2 regions of the Neobacillus sp. 114 genome follow, and region 1 is predicted to be linked to the other one. Evidence: riboswitches for the same ligand, from Rfam matches in the RefSeq annotation. Region 1 holds a riboswitch; the other holds the start of a gene.

The links. Region 1 has a riboswitch for S-adenosylmethionine ahead of metK (methionine adenosyltransferase). Riboswitches for the same ligand answer to the same signal wherever they lie in the genome.
Region 2: linked by a shared signal. The riboswitch ahead of QNN06_RS07440 (methionine ABC transporter ATP-binding protein) and the one ahead of metK (methionine adenosyltransferase) in region 1 are both predicted to bind S-adenosylmethionine.

Annotation. Positions count from the first base shown of each region.
Region 1 is NZ_CP126144.1:5,203,186-5,210,835, reverse strand. It holds gene QNN06_RS25560 (RNA polymerase sigma factor) at 1-86, shown strand, start outside; gene QNN06_RS25555 (hypothetical protein) at 67-1,017, shown strand; gene pckA (phosphoenolpyruvate carboxykinase (ATP)) at 1,066-2,652, opposite strand; SAM riboswitch class I at 2,916-3,048, shown strand; gene metK (methionine adenosyltransferase) at 3,314-4,516, shown strand; gene asnB (asparagine synthase (glutamine-hydrolyzing)) at 4,749-6,647, shown strand; gene QNN06_RS25535 (gamma carbonic anhydrase) at 6,673-7,197, opposite strand; gene QNN06_RS25530 (alpha/beta hydrolase) at 7,351-7,650, shown strand, end outside.
Region 2 is NZ_CP126144.1:1,502,760-1,510,409, forward strand. It holds gene QNN06_RS07405 (BC1872 family protein) at 1-187, shown strand, start outside; gene QNN06_RS07410 (hypothetical protein) at 444-1,055, opposite strand; gene mgsA (methylglyoxal synthase) at 1,236-1,646, shown strand; gene QNN06_RS07420 (TerC family protein) at 1,812-2,573, shown strand; gene QNN06_RS07425 (hypothetical protein) at 2,626-3,078, opposite strand; gene QNN06_RS07430 (vWA domain-containing protein) at 3,203-3,799, shown strand; gene QNN06_RS07435 (NAD(P)/FAD-dependent oxidoreductase) at 3,881-4,996, shown strand; SAM riboswitch class I at 5,193-5,296, shown strand; gene QNN06_RS07440 (methionine ABC transporter ATP-binding protein) at 5,394-6,407, shown strand; gene QNN06_RS07445 (methionine ABC transporter permease) at 6,397-7,068, shown strand; gene QNN06_RS07450 (MetQ/NlpA family ABC transporter substrate-binding protein) at 7,091-7,650, shown strand, end outside.

The DNA.
Region 1 (7,650 bases):
AAGTGAATGTTACCTTTTTTCGGGCTGTGAAAAAACTAAATGAGCAGTTAAAGGAGGGTGAATATTTTGAGCAATTTATCGGATAAAGAGCTACTGGAAATGATGGCGGATTTTCCGAAACATGAGCTTTCTACAAAACAGAGAACGGACATGTTAAAAAGGATTAGTGAAGCAGGCACAGTCAAGCCAAGAAAGCCGTTTAACATCCAAAGACTGGGGGCTGTGGCAGCATTGTTCATTCTTGCTCTTATTGCCCCGATTTTCTATTTTACGAATACAGCGGAGGAAAAGAATCTCGGCAGCAGCAGTTCCGTTATAACTAAAGCCCAAGAGGGTGATTATTTTGCATTAAAGAATGAAGAGGGGAAACCTATTTATGCAGATAGTAATTTTGGTATCCCAAACAAGGTGAGCCTGCTTGCACCTCGGGACTGGATTGCAAAAGATAAAGGCACCGTTGCTAAGATGATGATTTTTTTATGGGGAAAATATGATTATTCGAAATCTCTCAAGGTCGATGCGGTCCACGTTAAAACAGGAGTGAAAGAGCACCTTGCTGAAACTCCTTTATCTGGAGGAATCTACGGTACGGATGCCCACACTGTAACAAGCTTCGAGCCATTGCCTTTTTCAGGAGTTTGGAATCTTCAATTCACGGTTGGCGGCAAGCAAATCAGTGAATTTTCCATATATGTAAAGGAGCCATATATCTCAATTGGGAAATCGACACTAATGATTTCTGCGGAGGACCTTTATGCAGGCTTTTATGAACACGAGGTTATCGAAGTCGAAGGCAGCAATCTTCCTGACGAAATAGAATTGGAGATATTTCAATTAGAAACTGCTGAGGCAACGACATTTACTTTTAAGAAGGCTGCAGACTATACAACCACTGATGGAAAGCATATTACTGATTATGGCGGCGGGTTTACAATTAAAAAAAGCGGCAAATATCGCTTTACTGTCCTCCAGCAATCACAGGCTGTTGAAGTGAGGAAACCAACCGATGGAAAATAAAGAAAGAGGCTGACCGAATTACGGTACAGCCTCTTTTTCCTTAGGCATTTATGCAATTGGTCCGCCTTTTTCTTTAATCTCCAAAGCAACGTTAGCAAACTTTTTAAAGTTCTCACGGAATTGACCTGCTAATTCCTTTGCCTTCATTTCATAGGCCTTAGGATCTGCCCATGTTTTCATTGGCTGAAGCACTTCATCAGGGACCCCAGCAATATGGAGCGGGATATTTAGGCCAAAGAATGTATCCTTAACGGTTTCTACGTGATTTAGTTCTCCTTCAAGAGCTGCCTGCACCATTGCTCTAGTATATGAGAGTTTCATACGATTGCCGACGCCATATTCTCCGCCAGTCCAGCCTGTATTAACCAAGAACACATTAACGTTATGCTCAAGTATTTTTTCACCTAGCATTTCGGCATAGCGTGTAGCCGGCAGCGGCAGGAATGGTGCACCAAAACAGGTTGAGAAGGTTGCCTGCGGTGAAGTAATGCCGCGCTCTGTGCCAGCAAGCTTTGATGTAAATCCGCTTAAGAAATGGTACATTGCTTGTTCCCTTGTTAATTTAGCGATTGGCGGAAGAACCCCAAATGCATCTGCAGTTAAAAACACAATGGTATTCGGGTGGCCGGCAATGCTAGGCTGGACAATATTATCAATGGCCTCCATTGGATATGCGGCCCGAGTGTTTTCTGTTAATGTTCCATCATCGTAATCCGGAATTCTCGATTCCTGGTTGATCACAACATTTTCAAGAACGGTCCCGAAACGGATGGCATCAAAGATTTGCGGTTCTTTTTCACGGGATAGATTAATACATTTTGCATAGCAGCCGCCTTCAATATTAAAGACGCCATTTGATGACCAGCCGTGCTCATCATCACCGATTAGACGGCGATTAGGGTCTGCGGAAAGAGTTGTTTTTCCAGTTCCGGATAAACCGAAGAATAATGCTACATCCCCTTCAATGCCGACATTCGCTGAACAGTGCATAGAGAAAATATTGTTTTCAGGCAGTAAATAGTTCATGACAGAGAAAATCGATTTTTTCATTTCCCCCGCATATTCAGTTCCTCCAATTAGAACTACGCGGCGTTCAAATGATATAATAATGAAGGTTTCAGAATTCGTACCGTCGACTGCCGGGTCTGCTTTGAAATTAGGGGCAGAAATTACTGTAAATTCAGCTTCATGAGTCAGAAGTTCATCTTCCGAAGGCCGAATGAACAACTGGTGGGCAAAAAGATTATGCCAAGCAAATTCATTTATGACTTGAATCGGCAGTTGTGATTTCTTATCAGCACCAGCAAAGCCTTTAAATACATAAACTTCTTCTTGCTGTTTTAAGTATTCTAATACCTTATTATAAAGATGATCGAAAGTCTCTTGTGAGATTGGCTGATTTAAGGAGCCCCAGGCAATTTTATCTTTGGTTGACTCCTCCAAAACAGTGAATTTGTCTTCTGGAGACCGCCCAGTATATTTTCCTGTTGAAACACGAACCGCTCCGGTGGAAGTGAGTGTCCCTTCTTTTCTGCTGAGGATTTTTTCAACTAGCTGCGGCACAGATAATTGGACTTGGACATTACTTTCATTAAGTAATTCCTTTAATTCATTCGGGATATGAACAGAATTCATTTAATGAACCTTCCTTTTTATGGTTTTTTTAATTTGGTATATTAATATTGAATAGTATAACACAATTAAAATAATAGTCTATACTAATTGACGAAATTATGCTGTATTTTATACCTTATTCTAAAGGTGATTAAAAAGTCATGAAAAAAACAGTTTAAGCATATTTTGTATCATACTCCATTGTATATTTTGGTTAATGTTGCTAAAAAATACATTGACATACTTTAAGAATCTGAGGTATGATTTTAGCTTGAACGGATACTCTCTTATCCCGAGCTGGTGGAGGGACAGGCCCTATGAAACCCAGCAACCTGCAACTAGGAAAATGCCTATATTGGTCATTTTTCGGGCAAAGGTGCTCAACCTGATGCAAGGCTTGTCCTTGAACGATAAGAGTGAAAGGCACGCAAAATGTTTGCATTCAACCTTTCCTCATGGAAAGGTTTTTTGTATGTTTGGCGAACGCACGTGCCGTTTGAATCGCTTTACTAATCTTCTAAAGAATTTCGTTTGGGTATTTTTCGGTAGTATTTCATAAAAACCTGATGTTTATTTCATACTATTAGGGATGAGTTCCGTATCAAAATGGAGGTTTTTTGGAAAGGGTGTTAACCTTTGAAAAAAGCAGCCTCATTATTTCATTATTATAGGAGGAATTCAGATGTCAACAAAACGCCATTTGTTCACTTCCGAATCAGTAACTGAGGGTCATCCTGATAAGATTTGTGACCAGATTTCTGATTCTATTTTAGACGCCATTTTAGCAAAGGATGCAAATGCCCGTGTGGCTGCTGAAACATCAGTAACGACAGGCTTAGTCCTGGTTGCCGGCGAAATTACCACTTCTACATATGTAGATATTCCCAAAATTGTTCGTGAAACGATTAAAGAAATTGGCTACGTACGTGCGAAATATGGCTTTGATTTTGAAACCTGTGCAGTTTTAACCTCTATTGATGAACAGTCTCCTGATATTGCCATGGGTGTCAATCAAGCCCTTGAAGCGCGTGAAGGTCAAATGTCAGATAAAGAAATTGAAGCAATTGGTGCAGGTGACCAAGGCTTAATGTTCGGCTTCGCCTGTAACGAAACAAAAGAGCTGATGCCACTGCCCATTTCATTGGCCCATAAGCTTGCCCGCAGGTTGACAGAAGTTAGAAAAGACGATATCCTTCCATACCTTCGTCCGGACGGAAAAACACAAGTAACAGTGGAATATGATGAGAACAACAAACCGGTTCGGATTGATACAATTGTTATTTCCACCCAGCACCATCCGGAAATCGGACTTGAGCAAATTCAGCGTAATGTCAAGGAACATGTCATTAATCCGGTTGTTCCAAAAGAATTAATCGATGAAAATACAAAATATTTTATAAATCCAACCGGCCGCTTCGTAATCGGCGGACCGCAGGGAGATGCAGGGTTGACAGGCCGCAAAATTATCGTGGATACTTACGGAGGCTATGCCCGTCACGGCGGCGGCGCCTTCTCCGGTAAGGATCCGACAAAGGTTGACCGGTCTGCCGCTTATGCTGCACGTTATGTTGCAAAAAATATTGTCGCAGCAGGTTTAGCTGAAAAATGTGAAGTACAGCTTGCCTACGCGATTGGTGTAGCAAGACCGGTATCGATTTCCATCGATACTTTTGGCACAGGCACAGTCAGCGAAGAGGTATTGGTTGACTTAGTAAGTAAAAACTTCGACCTTCGCCCTGCTGGAATCATTAAAATGCTGGATTTACGCCGCCCAATCTATAAGCAAACAGCAGCTTACGGACATTTTGGACGTACGGATGTTGATCTTCCATGGGAACGCACTGATAAGGCAGATGCATTACGTGAGAAGGCAGCAGGAGAATAATAGGGAGTGGGAGTTGCATTAAGGTGTAACTCCCATTTTTCATTAATCGTCTAATTTCTTGTTCAGTGTTTTAAAAACTGGAATAAAATGTTTAAGTAGGACTATTGAAGTGAAAAATGATGATACATGATTTTCCTTTTGTTCACAGTGCCATTTTTGAAAAAAAAGTGGTAGTATTAAAGAGTATGTTTTTACAAAAGGATATTTTGAAATAGAGTAGGTGAGGTACATAATGTGCGGTTTTATCGGTTGTGTACATGACAAAACGCAAAATTATCGTGACGAAGAAAAGCAGCTTTTTAAAAATATGAACGATATTATAACCCATCGTGGACCAGATGATGATGGTTATTATTATGATGATCATATTCAATTTGGTTTCCGCCGGTTAAGTATCATTGATATTGAATCCGGGCACCAGCCGCTAACGTATGAAAACGAACGGTACTGGATTATTTTTAACGGTGAAATTTATAACTATGTCGAGCTACGTGAAGAGTTGCTAAAAGAAGGACTAACTTTTTCCACAAGCTCTGATACAGAGGTTATCATTGCCCTCTACAGCCATCTAAAGGAAAAAGCAGTTGAACGCTTGCGCGGCATGTTTGCTTTTGTTATCTGGGATAAGCAGGAACAAACACTTTATGGGGCACGAGATCCGTTTGGAATTAAACCATTCTTTTATATGGAGGATGGTGACAGAACCTTCTTTGCTTCTGAGAAAAAGAGCATTTTGCTGGCTCTTAAAAATGATGTGCTGGATTATGATTCCTTGCAGCATTATTTAACCTATCAGTTTGTTCCAGAACCTGATACCCTATCTGAAGGAATTAAAAAGCTTGAACCAGGCCATTATTTTACAAAAAAAATAGGCTCGAAGATGGAAATGAACCGCTACTGGAAGGCACATTTTCACCCGGTACTAAAATCGGAAGATGATTTCGTAAAGGAAATCCGTGATATTCTGTTTGATTCGGTTGAAAAGCATATGCGCAGTGATGTTCCGGTTGGATCCTTCTTATCAGGTGGGATTGACTCTTCCATCATTGCCTCGATTGCAAAGCAATTCCATCCGGCTATTAAAACGTTTTCCGTCGGATTTGAGCACAATGGCTTCAGTGAAATTGATGTCGCCAAGGAAACAGCTGAAAAGCTTGGCGTGGAAAACATCAGTTATATCATTACGCCTGAGGAATATATGAAAGAAGTTCCTAAAATTATTTGGCATATGGATGACCCACTTGCCGACCCAGCATGTGTTCCATTATATTTTGTCGCCCGTGAAGCGAGAAAGCATGTTACGGTTGTTCTTTCAGGCGAAGGCGCTGATGAATTGTTTGGCGGCTATAATATTTACCGCGAACCTGGCGATTTGGAGATTTTTAATAAAATTCCTAGAGTCGGAAAGGTCCTTCTAAAAGGAATTGCCGATATGCTTCCGGAAGGGATGAAAGGAAAGAGCTTTATTGAACGCGGGGTGACACCGATGGAGCAGCGCTACATTGGTAATGCCAAGATGTTCGACGAAGCGGAAAAACGTGAGCTATTGAGTGTCTATCGTGAAGGCTTGAACTATACCGATATCACCAAGCCTCTTTATGAGGAATCAAGAGGCTATGATCCGGTTGACCGGATGCAATATATCGATATCCATACTTGGATGCGCGGCGATATTTTGCTAAAGGCTGATAAAATGACGATGGCTCATTCATTGGAACTGCGCGTGCCGTTCTTAGATAAGGCAGTATTTGAAGTGGCCTCGAAAATCCCAACTAGCTTGAAAACAGCTAACGGCACTACTAAGTACGTTTTGCGGAAGGCCGCCGAAGGGGTCGTTCCTGATCATGTTCTAAACCGGAAGAAGCTTGGCTTCCCTGTTCCTATCCGCCACTGGCTAAAGGCTGAGATGAATGATTGGGCAAAAAATATCATTCGTGAAAGCCAGACAGACCATTTAATCAATAAGACGTACCTGTTAAAGCTTCTTGATGACCATTGTCAGGATAAAGCTGACAACAGCCGAAAGATTTGGACTGTTCTTATGTTTATGGTTTGGCATCAGGTGTATGTTGAAGGAGTGTACTACTTTCAAAGCGAGTATAAAAAAGATTCAGTATTAGCGAGTAGATAAATGGAAAAGAAAAGGCACCCATCGTTTAAGATTGGGTGCCTTTTTGTAGGGATTTATAAAATTGACCCTTTTCCGCATATTCTCTTGTTATTCTTTCCATTTCCTTAATGTCTTCAGGAGAGATTTCCCTAATAACTTTAGCTGGTCTTCCAAATGCTAATGTATTAGGAGGGATTTTTTTGCCTTGCGGAACAAGACTGCCAGCACCAATAAAGGCACCTTCGCCAATTTCCGCCTGATCCAAAATAATCGATCCCATTCCGATAAGTGCCCCTTTTCGGATGATGCAGCTATGTAATATGACCTGATGGCCAACTGTCACTTCATCCTCTAATATTAGAGGGTTATTTGGGCTTTGATGGAGTACTGAATTGTCCTGGATGTTTACTTTCATACCGATTCTAGTCGGTGCTACATCGCCTCTAATAACGGAATTAAACCAGACGCTGGATTCATCGCCGATTTCAACATCCCCTGTAATAGTTACAAAATCTGCAATATAGGCAGTGTCGGCAATGACAGGGTATTTATCTTTAAAAGGGTAAATCATCATACTCGCTCCTTTTTGAATGATAATTCTATTTTAACGAATCAATACAAGGAATTACAAAAAATATTGCAATTAAAAAATTCATTTAGATTCTTATTCGTCTTTCCTATATGGTAAAATACAAAAAATGATAACGTTTTAGGGGGATCAGTTATGTGGAAGTGGGAAGCAGAAGGGGAAGCGAAGGCTGTTATTGTCATGGTTCACGGCGCCATGGAGCACCATCGCCGCTACGGATGGCTGATTGAGATGTGGCGCACGTCCGGCTTTCATGTCATTATGGCCGACCTTCCCGGACAGGGAATGACAACACGATCGCGCCGAGGACATATCGATTCCTTTGATGAATACATATTTGAAGTAAAGGATTGGGTTCAAGCAGCCTATCGTTATGAATTGCCTGTTTTTCTACTGGGACATAGTATGGGCGGGTTAATTACTATTCGACTCCTT
Region 2 (7,650 bases), 2.7 Mb from region 1:
GATGATTGTTGACAGATTAGAGAATTTAGGATTTACCTATACAAACAAAGGGCCATCAGAGGTTTGCTTCAATGATGTAACGGGAACTGGGGAAACATTGGCTCAGGCGATTACTAATGCAGCCTACTCGATCATCGAAAGAAGCACAGAAGCTGTCAGCAGCAGACTATGGTCAAAGCTTTGCTAAATTAACTCAAAAAAAATGGACCGTCTTCGATAGACGATCCATTTTATTATGGTCTAGGGAATTACAGATTAAGTCATTGATAACTTGTTACCTGGATAGACACGTCCAGCTCCAACGCTCTAGCGGCTAGTGACCTTCGCTCTCCGCCCTACGATAAGTCAAGCACGAATGCGCTTGCGCTCTTCGTGTTACCTTTATCTCAGGTTGGAGAGCTCCAGGCCATACGCCGCTGACCAGGGCGCTTGTGCTTTTGTTCTTACCGTGCATCTGCAGGCTTTAAGTTCTTCTTCTCAAGCCATGTTAAACCAATATATAATACTGCCATGGTCACTCCGGTCCCGATAACAAACCCGCCGCCATGAACAAGAACAGCGCCAATCCATAGGATACTTAGAATAAAGTGAGCCGAGCGAATCGGTTTTTTCTTCTTCCGGTCCAGTACATATCCGTATATAGCCAAACAAAGCAGCAATAAAAAGGCAGAAGCGCCCGTTAAATTGTCTGTTTTTGTGAATTCCTTAATTAAGTAGTATCCGCCATGGATGGCAACAAGGGCCAATGCCGCCCAGCCGGTATACGTATGAATGCTGTGAGCTTTCCGAGCACCTACTTTAACAATCGGAAACGGAGATTTCAATTTCTTTTTCAAAAGAAACCATGAAAAACTCAACGCCCCTGCCAAAATCGCGCCGTTCCCCATTAGCTTAAAAATTCCGCCTTCGTCCTCGCGCTCCCGGGGCTTGCCCGCCAATTTTTCCGGACCATCGTGGGGAGTTGTAATTTGATAATATAGAAATAATCCGATTAATATTAGGCAAATTAGAACAGTAATGATAATAGGAATATAAACCTTAATATTCTTTTGCATTTGGCCCTCCCTTTTAAATTTAGTATTTCCCTCATTCTAAAGGACCAATCTTAAATTTTTCTTAAAATCATCTTAATATTAAAAAAATAAGAGGGGAATCACATAGATTATCGACTTAAAGGTAGGAAAAGGTTTAAGATATAAAATAGAGTGTATTGAAATAAGAACGAGGTGTATGTTTTGAAAATTGCATTTATAGCACATGACCAAAAGAAAAACGACATAGTGAATTTTGCTGTGGCATATGAGCCGATCTTTTGCAAGCATGAATTATACTCGACTGGCACAACTGGCAGCAGAATCATGGAAAAAACCAACCTGAAAATTCACCGATTTAATTCGGGTCCTCTTGGGGGAGACCAGGAAATAGGTTCCCTAATCGCTAAGAACCAAATGGATATTGTGTTCTTCTTCCGTGACCCATTGACAGCGCAGCCGCATGAGCCTGACATTTCAGCATTAATCCGTTTGTGTGATGTGTACTCCATTCCGTTAGCCACCAACATGGGAACGGCGGAAATACTTATTCATGGTTTAGAACGAGGCGACATAGACTGGCGCAATATTGTCCATGAACAAAGAACTGAATAGAAGGAAAAAAGCATCATTCATAATCATCAATTATGTCTGATGCTTTTTTTATCATCATCTTAAGTATTCAAGTCGAGTAACAATTTCATTATCGTGGCAAAATATTTTTAAATAATCTGGAATAGTAGTAACATTAGCTATAGAAACACAAAGGAGTAATGTTGAATGGTAGAAAATATTTTAGCGACATATGCTTCGATGCTGGATTGGCATATGTGGGCAGAAGTATTAACTTCGCCAAAGGCATGGGGGCTGATTCTCTCATTGGCTGTACTGGAATGTATCTTATCGGCGGATAATGCGCTAGTGTTGTCGGCGTTCGTAAAACCTTTGCCGAAAAAACAGCAAAAGAAAGCATTAGTATACGGTCTTTGGGGAGCGTATTTATTCCGCTTTATTTTCATCGGTTTGGGAACTTTTTTGATAAAGCTTTGGTTTATTAAATTAATTGGTGCGTTGTATTTGCTTTGGCTTGCGGTTAAGTTCTTTATTGACAAATTTAAGAGCAGTGAGGATGGAGACGAGGAAAAAGCACGGGAGCCAAAAGGCTGGTTAATGAAAACTTTCGGAGTCTTCTGGGCGACTGTTATCAGCGTTGAGCTCATGGATTTGGCCTTTTCCGTTGATAGTATCCTTACCGCACTTGCGGTTTCCGATGAGGTTTGGGTGATCCTGCTTGGAGGGATGATTGGGATTCTAATGATGCGAGGGGTTGCGACATTCTTCATTTCGCTGATGAACAGAGTGCCGGAGCTTGAAACAACGGCTTATGTACTGATTACCTTTATTGCTGTAAAAATGGGATTGACATTGATTGATATTCATATTGCAAATGAAATCTTTATCGTTGTCCTTATCTTGGCGTTTGTGGTTACGTTTATAATCCATGGAATTCGTTCAAGAAGAGGAGAAAAAGTATCACATTAAATATTGGGTAAACCCAGTCTTTTGGACTGGGTGTTTTTTTGATTTAGTGAACCTAATCTAGGACCCCCATAAACGGCTTCAGGCTGAAATAGTCCAGCGCCTGATTGACATCGTGAACATTATAAATTTTTTTCTCCAAACAGAATTGAATAACTAAATCGAAAGTATCGCTGTCAGATAAAGAATAGCCTGCCGAACTTAACAGTTTGTCGGTTTCTTTTTTGTTTAATTCAAGGGCAAGCGCCAAGGCTACTACTGTATTTTTTCGTGGGCGGTATTCTGGATTCGAGCGGATTTTAGAAAAATGCCTGCGATCCAATCCGGCTTTTTTGTAGATTTCTGTGTCGGCAGTTCCTTTTTTATCTATCAATTTGAATAGAGTTTGGTTGAAGGTCGGCTGGCGCTTATTTTTAATAAAATCTTCTAACCCAATACTATGTTTTTCATTAGACTCCATCATTGAGTAAGTAAGGAAGTTTAAGTTTCTTTCAACATATTCCTGCAATTAAATTAATAGTTGTTTATTCAGCATATTTCTCTCTCCCTTGAAATGTCGCTTTCAAGGCGACCAATTTTCAAATGAAAATTTCTATTATTATTTTATAAACAATATGGAAAGGATGATAGAGATGAACACGAATTTGACTGAAATTATTTTCCTGCTTGACCGTAGCGGGTCAATGGCAGGACTTGAAAGTGACACAATTGGCGGATTTAACGGGTTTATTGAAAAACAGAGGAAGCTAAAGGGTGACACGTTGGTTACAGCCGTGTTATTTGATGACCAATATGAAATACTTTGGAATGGAATTGAGGCAAAGAAGGCTAAACTTACGGATCAGGATTACTATGTAAGAGGTATGACAGCATTGTTGGATGCAGTGGGGAAAACAATTCTAGATGTAGGATATCGATTATCCAAAAAAGATGAGAATAAGCGGCCTGGCAAGGTGATATTTGTTATCACGACTGACGGAATGGAGAATGCAAGCTCTGAATTCACCTATGAAAAAGTGAAAGAGCTATTAAGACATCAGCAGGAGAAATACAATTGGGAGTTTATCTTTTTAGGAGCAAACATAGATGCTGCGAAGGAAGCGGATAGCTTAGGAATAGACGTTGAAAATGCCTTTAACTTTGAGGCATCTGAAAAAGGTGTTGAGGTTATGTATAATATGGTGTGTGAGCAAGTAATGGAGAGAAGGCTGCGCACAAGGAAACTTTAAAGCAGTAGTGTATTTGTTGTAAAATATATAGTATCTATTTTGCTCAGTCTATACGACTGAGTTTTTGTTTTGAGGTGAGTTATGCAAAAGGTAATTGTAATTGGTGCAGGAATACTCGGGGCATCCACTGCTTATCACCTTGCCAAATGGGGGGCAGAAGTTATCATAGTGGACCGGCAAGACCATGGGCAAGCCACTGACGCAGCTGCAGGGATTGTTTGCCCATGGTTGTCCCAACGACGTAATAAAGCTTGGTATCAGTTGGTTAAAGGCGGGGCGCGGTATTACCCAGAATTAATTACACAGTTAGAAGCAGATGGGGAAAAAGATACGGGTTATAAAGGAGTTGGGGCATTAAGTATTCATTCTGATACTAAAAAGTTAGAACAAATGGCGGAACGTGCGCGAGTCCGCCGGGAGGATGCTCCTGAAATAGGTGAGATTACTATCTTGTCTCCAACCGAAACGAATCGACTGTTTCCAGCTTTGTCCGAGGAATTTGGTGCAGTTTATGTTAGTGGCGGGGCACGTGTAAATGGCCGTGCTTTACGTAATGCACTTGTAAACGCTGCAGTAAAGCATGGGGCCCAAGTTATTAAAGGGGATGCCTCATTAATTAGTAACGATAATAAAGTCCAAGGGGTTAAAGTGTCTGAAAAATTATTTTTTGCTGATCAAGTTATCGTCACAGCAGGAGCATGGGCAAAAGAACTTTTGGGACCACTGGGAGTTGAATTTTTGGTAAGGCCACAAAAGGCGCAAATAATTCATTTACAGTTGTCAGACATGGATACTAACTCATGGCCGGTTGTCATGCCGCCATCTGACCAATATATACTCTCATTTGCAGATGGTCGTGTAGTAATAGGAGCTACACACGAAAATGATGCAGGATTTGATAATCGAGTAACGGCTGGAGGAGTCCAAGAAATCTTAAATAAAGCTTTAGCGATTGCACCAGGTCTTGCCGGTGGAACAATTTTGGAAACTAGGGTAGGTTTCAGGCCTTTTACACCAGGTTTTCTTCCCATAATAGGTGGATTGCCTAGTTTTGAAGGGATGTTAGTGGCAAATGGCCTAGGTTCTTCCGGGCTAACTAGCGGACCTTATCTAGGAGCTGAACTAGCTAAATTAGCACTTGATAAACAGACGGAGATTGATTTAATTAACTATAGTGTTGCTGGTGCATTAACGTAATGTTAAATAATACAAAGAGCTTTTCATGCGAAAAGCTCTTTTCTAGTCTAATAAAAAAATTATTTTTTTAAATAATATGTTGATATGGCAATATTGAAAACGCTGTCGGATAAATTGCATTATAATTTAGATGATTGACAAAATAAGAATAGATTTGTAGTATCTTAATATAACTTAATTATTTGTTAATTTAATTTTCTTATCCAGAGCGACCGAGGGACATGGCCCGATGACGTCCGGCAACCCCCGATTGGGAAGGTGCCAATTCCTGCAGAATGATTTCATTCTGAAAGATAAGCTACCGAGATGTTTATTTCGATGCTCCTTTCAGAATGAAAGGGGCTTTTTATTTGGGTATAAAGTCTAGTTTAGATATCGGAAAAATGAGGTAATCAGTATGATTGAAATAAAAAACCTTACTAAAGTTTACAAAACAAAAAAAGGTGAAGTAAAAGGTGTGGATAACGTTTCACTCACCGTAAAAGAAGGCGAAATCTTTGGCATTGTTGGCTATTCCGGTGCTGGAAAAAGCTCGCTGCTTCGTTGTATCAATCTTTTAGAGCGGCCAACCTCTGGCAGTATAACGGTCGATGGCACTGACCTGACATCCCTAAAAGGCGAGCAATTACGATCTTCACGTTTAAAAATAGGCATGATTTTTCAACACTTTTACCTAATCAGCCAAAAAACAGTCTATGAAAATATTTCTTTCTCTTTAAAGGCAGCGAACTACCCTAAAGACCAGGTAAAGCAGAGAGTAGAGGAACTACTCAAAATGGTTGGTCTTTCCGATAAGCGTGATGTCTATCCGTCACAGCTAAGTGGCGGTCAAAAACAGCGGGTCGGTATTGCAAGGGCTCTTGCAAATAATCCGAAGGTGCTTTTATGTGACGAAGCAACATCAGCACTTGACCCTACGACAACAAAGTCGATACTCAATCTGCTGAAAAAAATCAATAAAGAACTCAACATCACTATCGTTTTAATCACGCACGAGATGGATGTTGTTAAAGAAATCTGCAGCCGTATGGCGATTATGCAGGATGGAAAAGTCATAGAAGATGGTTCAGTATACGATATTTTTGCTAATCCACAGGCAGCACTCACCAAAGAATTTATTGAGAGTGTCGTAACCCTTGAAATCCCAGAAGTAATTTTAAATGGCTGTGAAGGGCCAATCGTTAAGGTTACTTTTAGAGGGAAGGTTGCTGGAGAAGGAGTCATTTCTGATACCCTTCAACAATTTAACCTTAAGGGTAATTTCCTACATGGATCTATTGAATATATTCAAGAATTACCGCTTGGCATATTTATTATGGAGCTAAAAGGACAAAAACAAGAAATCGAAAAAGCCCTTCAATACATTGAAAACCGGGCCGCACAAGTGGAGGTGTTACGCAATGGGCTTTGATTTTGCACATCTAATGGAGCTTATTCCGGATATCAATAAAGCATTTTTTCAAACCATCTATATGATTGCTATCTCGTTGGTTGTTTCAACAGTTATCGGACTTCCTGTTGGGATCCTGCTTTACATAACCGACAAAGGATTATTTCTAGAAAATCGTATGGTCCAAAATATCTTGGGTTTTGTCGTCAACATGGTCCGGTCGATTCCTTTCATTATATTGTTGGTGGCATTGCTCCCACTAACGAACTTACTTGTCAGCACAACCATCGGTCCAACTGCAGCTAGTGTTTCATTATCAGTAGCGGCAATTCCTTTTTTCGCAAGAATCGTAGAAAATGCTCTAAGAGAAATCGATAAAGGCGTAATCGAAGCGGCCATTGCTGCTGGGGCAACACCTTGGATGATTATCAAAGATGTCCTATTACTTGAAGCAAGATCCGGAATCATCTCAGGTGTAACCTTAACATTAATAAGTTTAGTAGGATTTTCCGCCATGGCCGGAACAGTCGGCGGCGGCGGTATTGGAGACTTGGCGATTCGCTTCGGTTATTACCGGTACGACAATACCATCATGATTTCAACAGTTTTAATCTTAATTATTTTAGTTCAGGTCATTCAGCTTCTTGGCGATTACATCGCCAAAGTTGTAGATAAAAGATAAACAGGAAAAGGGGAAAATTACAATGAAAAAATGGTTAACAAGCATTATATTACTATGCGTAGTATTCGCGTTGGCAGCTTGCGGAAACTCCGAAGAAAAAGCAGCTAGCGGCAAGGAAAAAGCAGCAGAATCAAAAGATATTAAAATAGGCGCGACCGCCGGCCCATATAGCGACATGGTAACAAAAGCGATTAAACCAGGCTTAGAAAAAAAGGGCTACAAGGTTGAGCTTGTTGAATTTAGTGACTACATCCAGCCAAACAAAGCATTAAACAATGGCGATATCGATGCAAACCTTTTCCAGCACACGATTTACCTTCAAAATTTCGCGAAAGAAAACAACATGGATTTAACAGCACTTATTTCTGTGCCAACAGCACCAATGGGAATTTATTCGAACAAATTCAAATCGATTGACGATGTAAAAGACGGTGCTACTGTTACACTTCCTAACGACCCGACTAACGCTGCTCGTGCCTTAAACACTCTTCGTGATGCAGGTTTGATCACGATTAAAAAGGATGCCGATCCGCTAAAAGTGTCTGAGAAGGACATCGACGAAAACAATAAGAACTTGAAGTT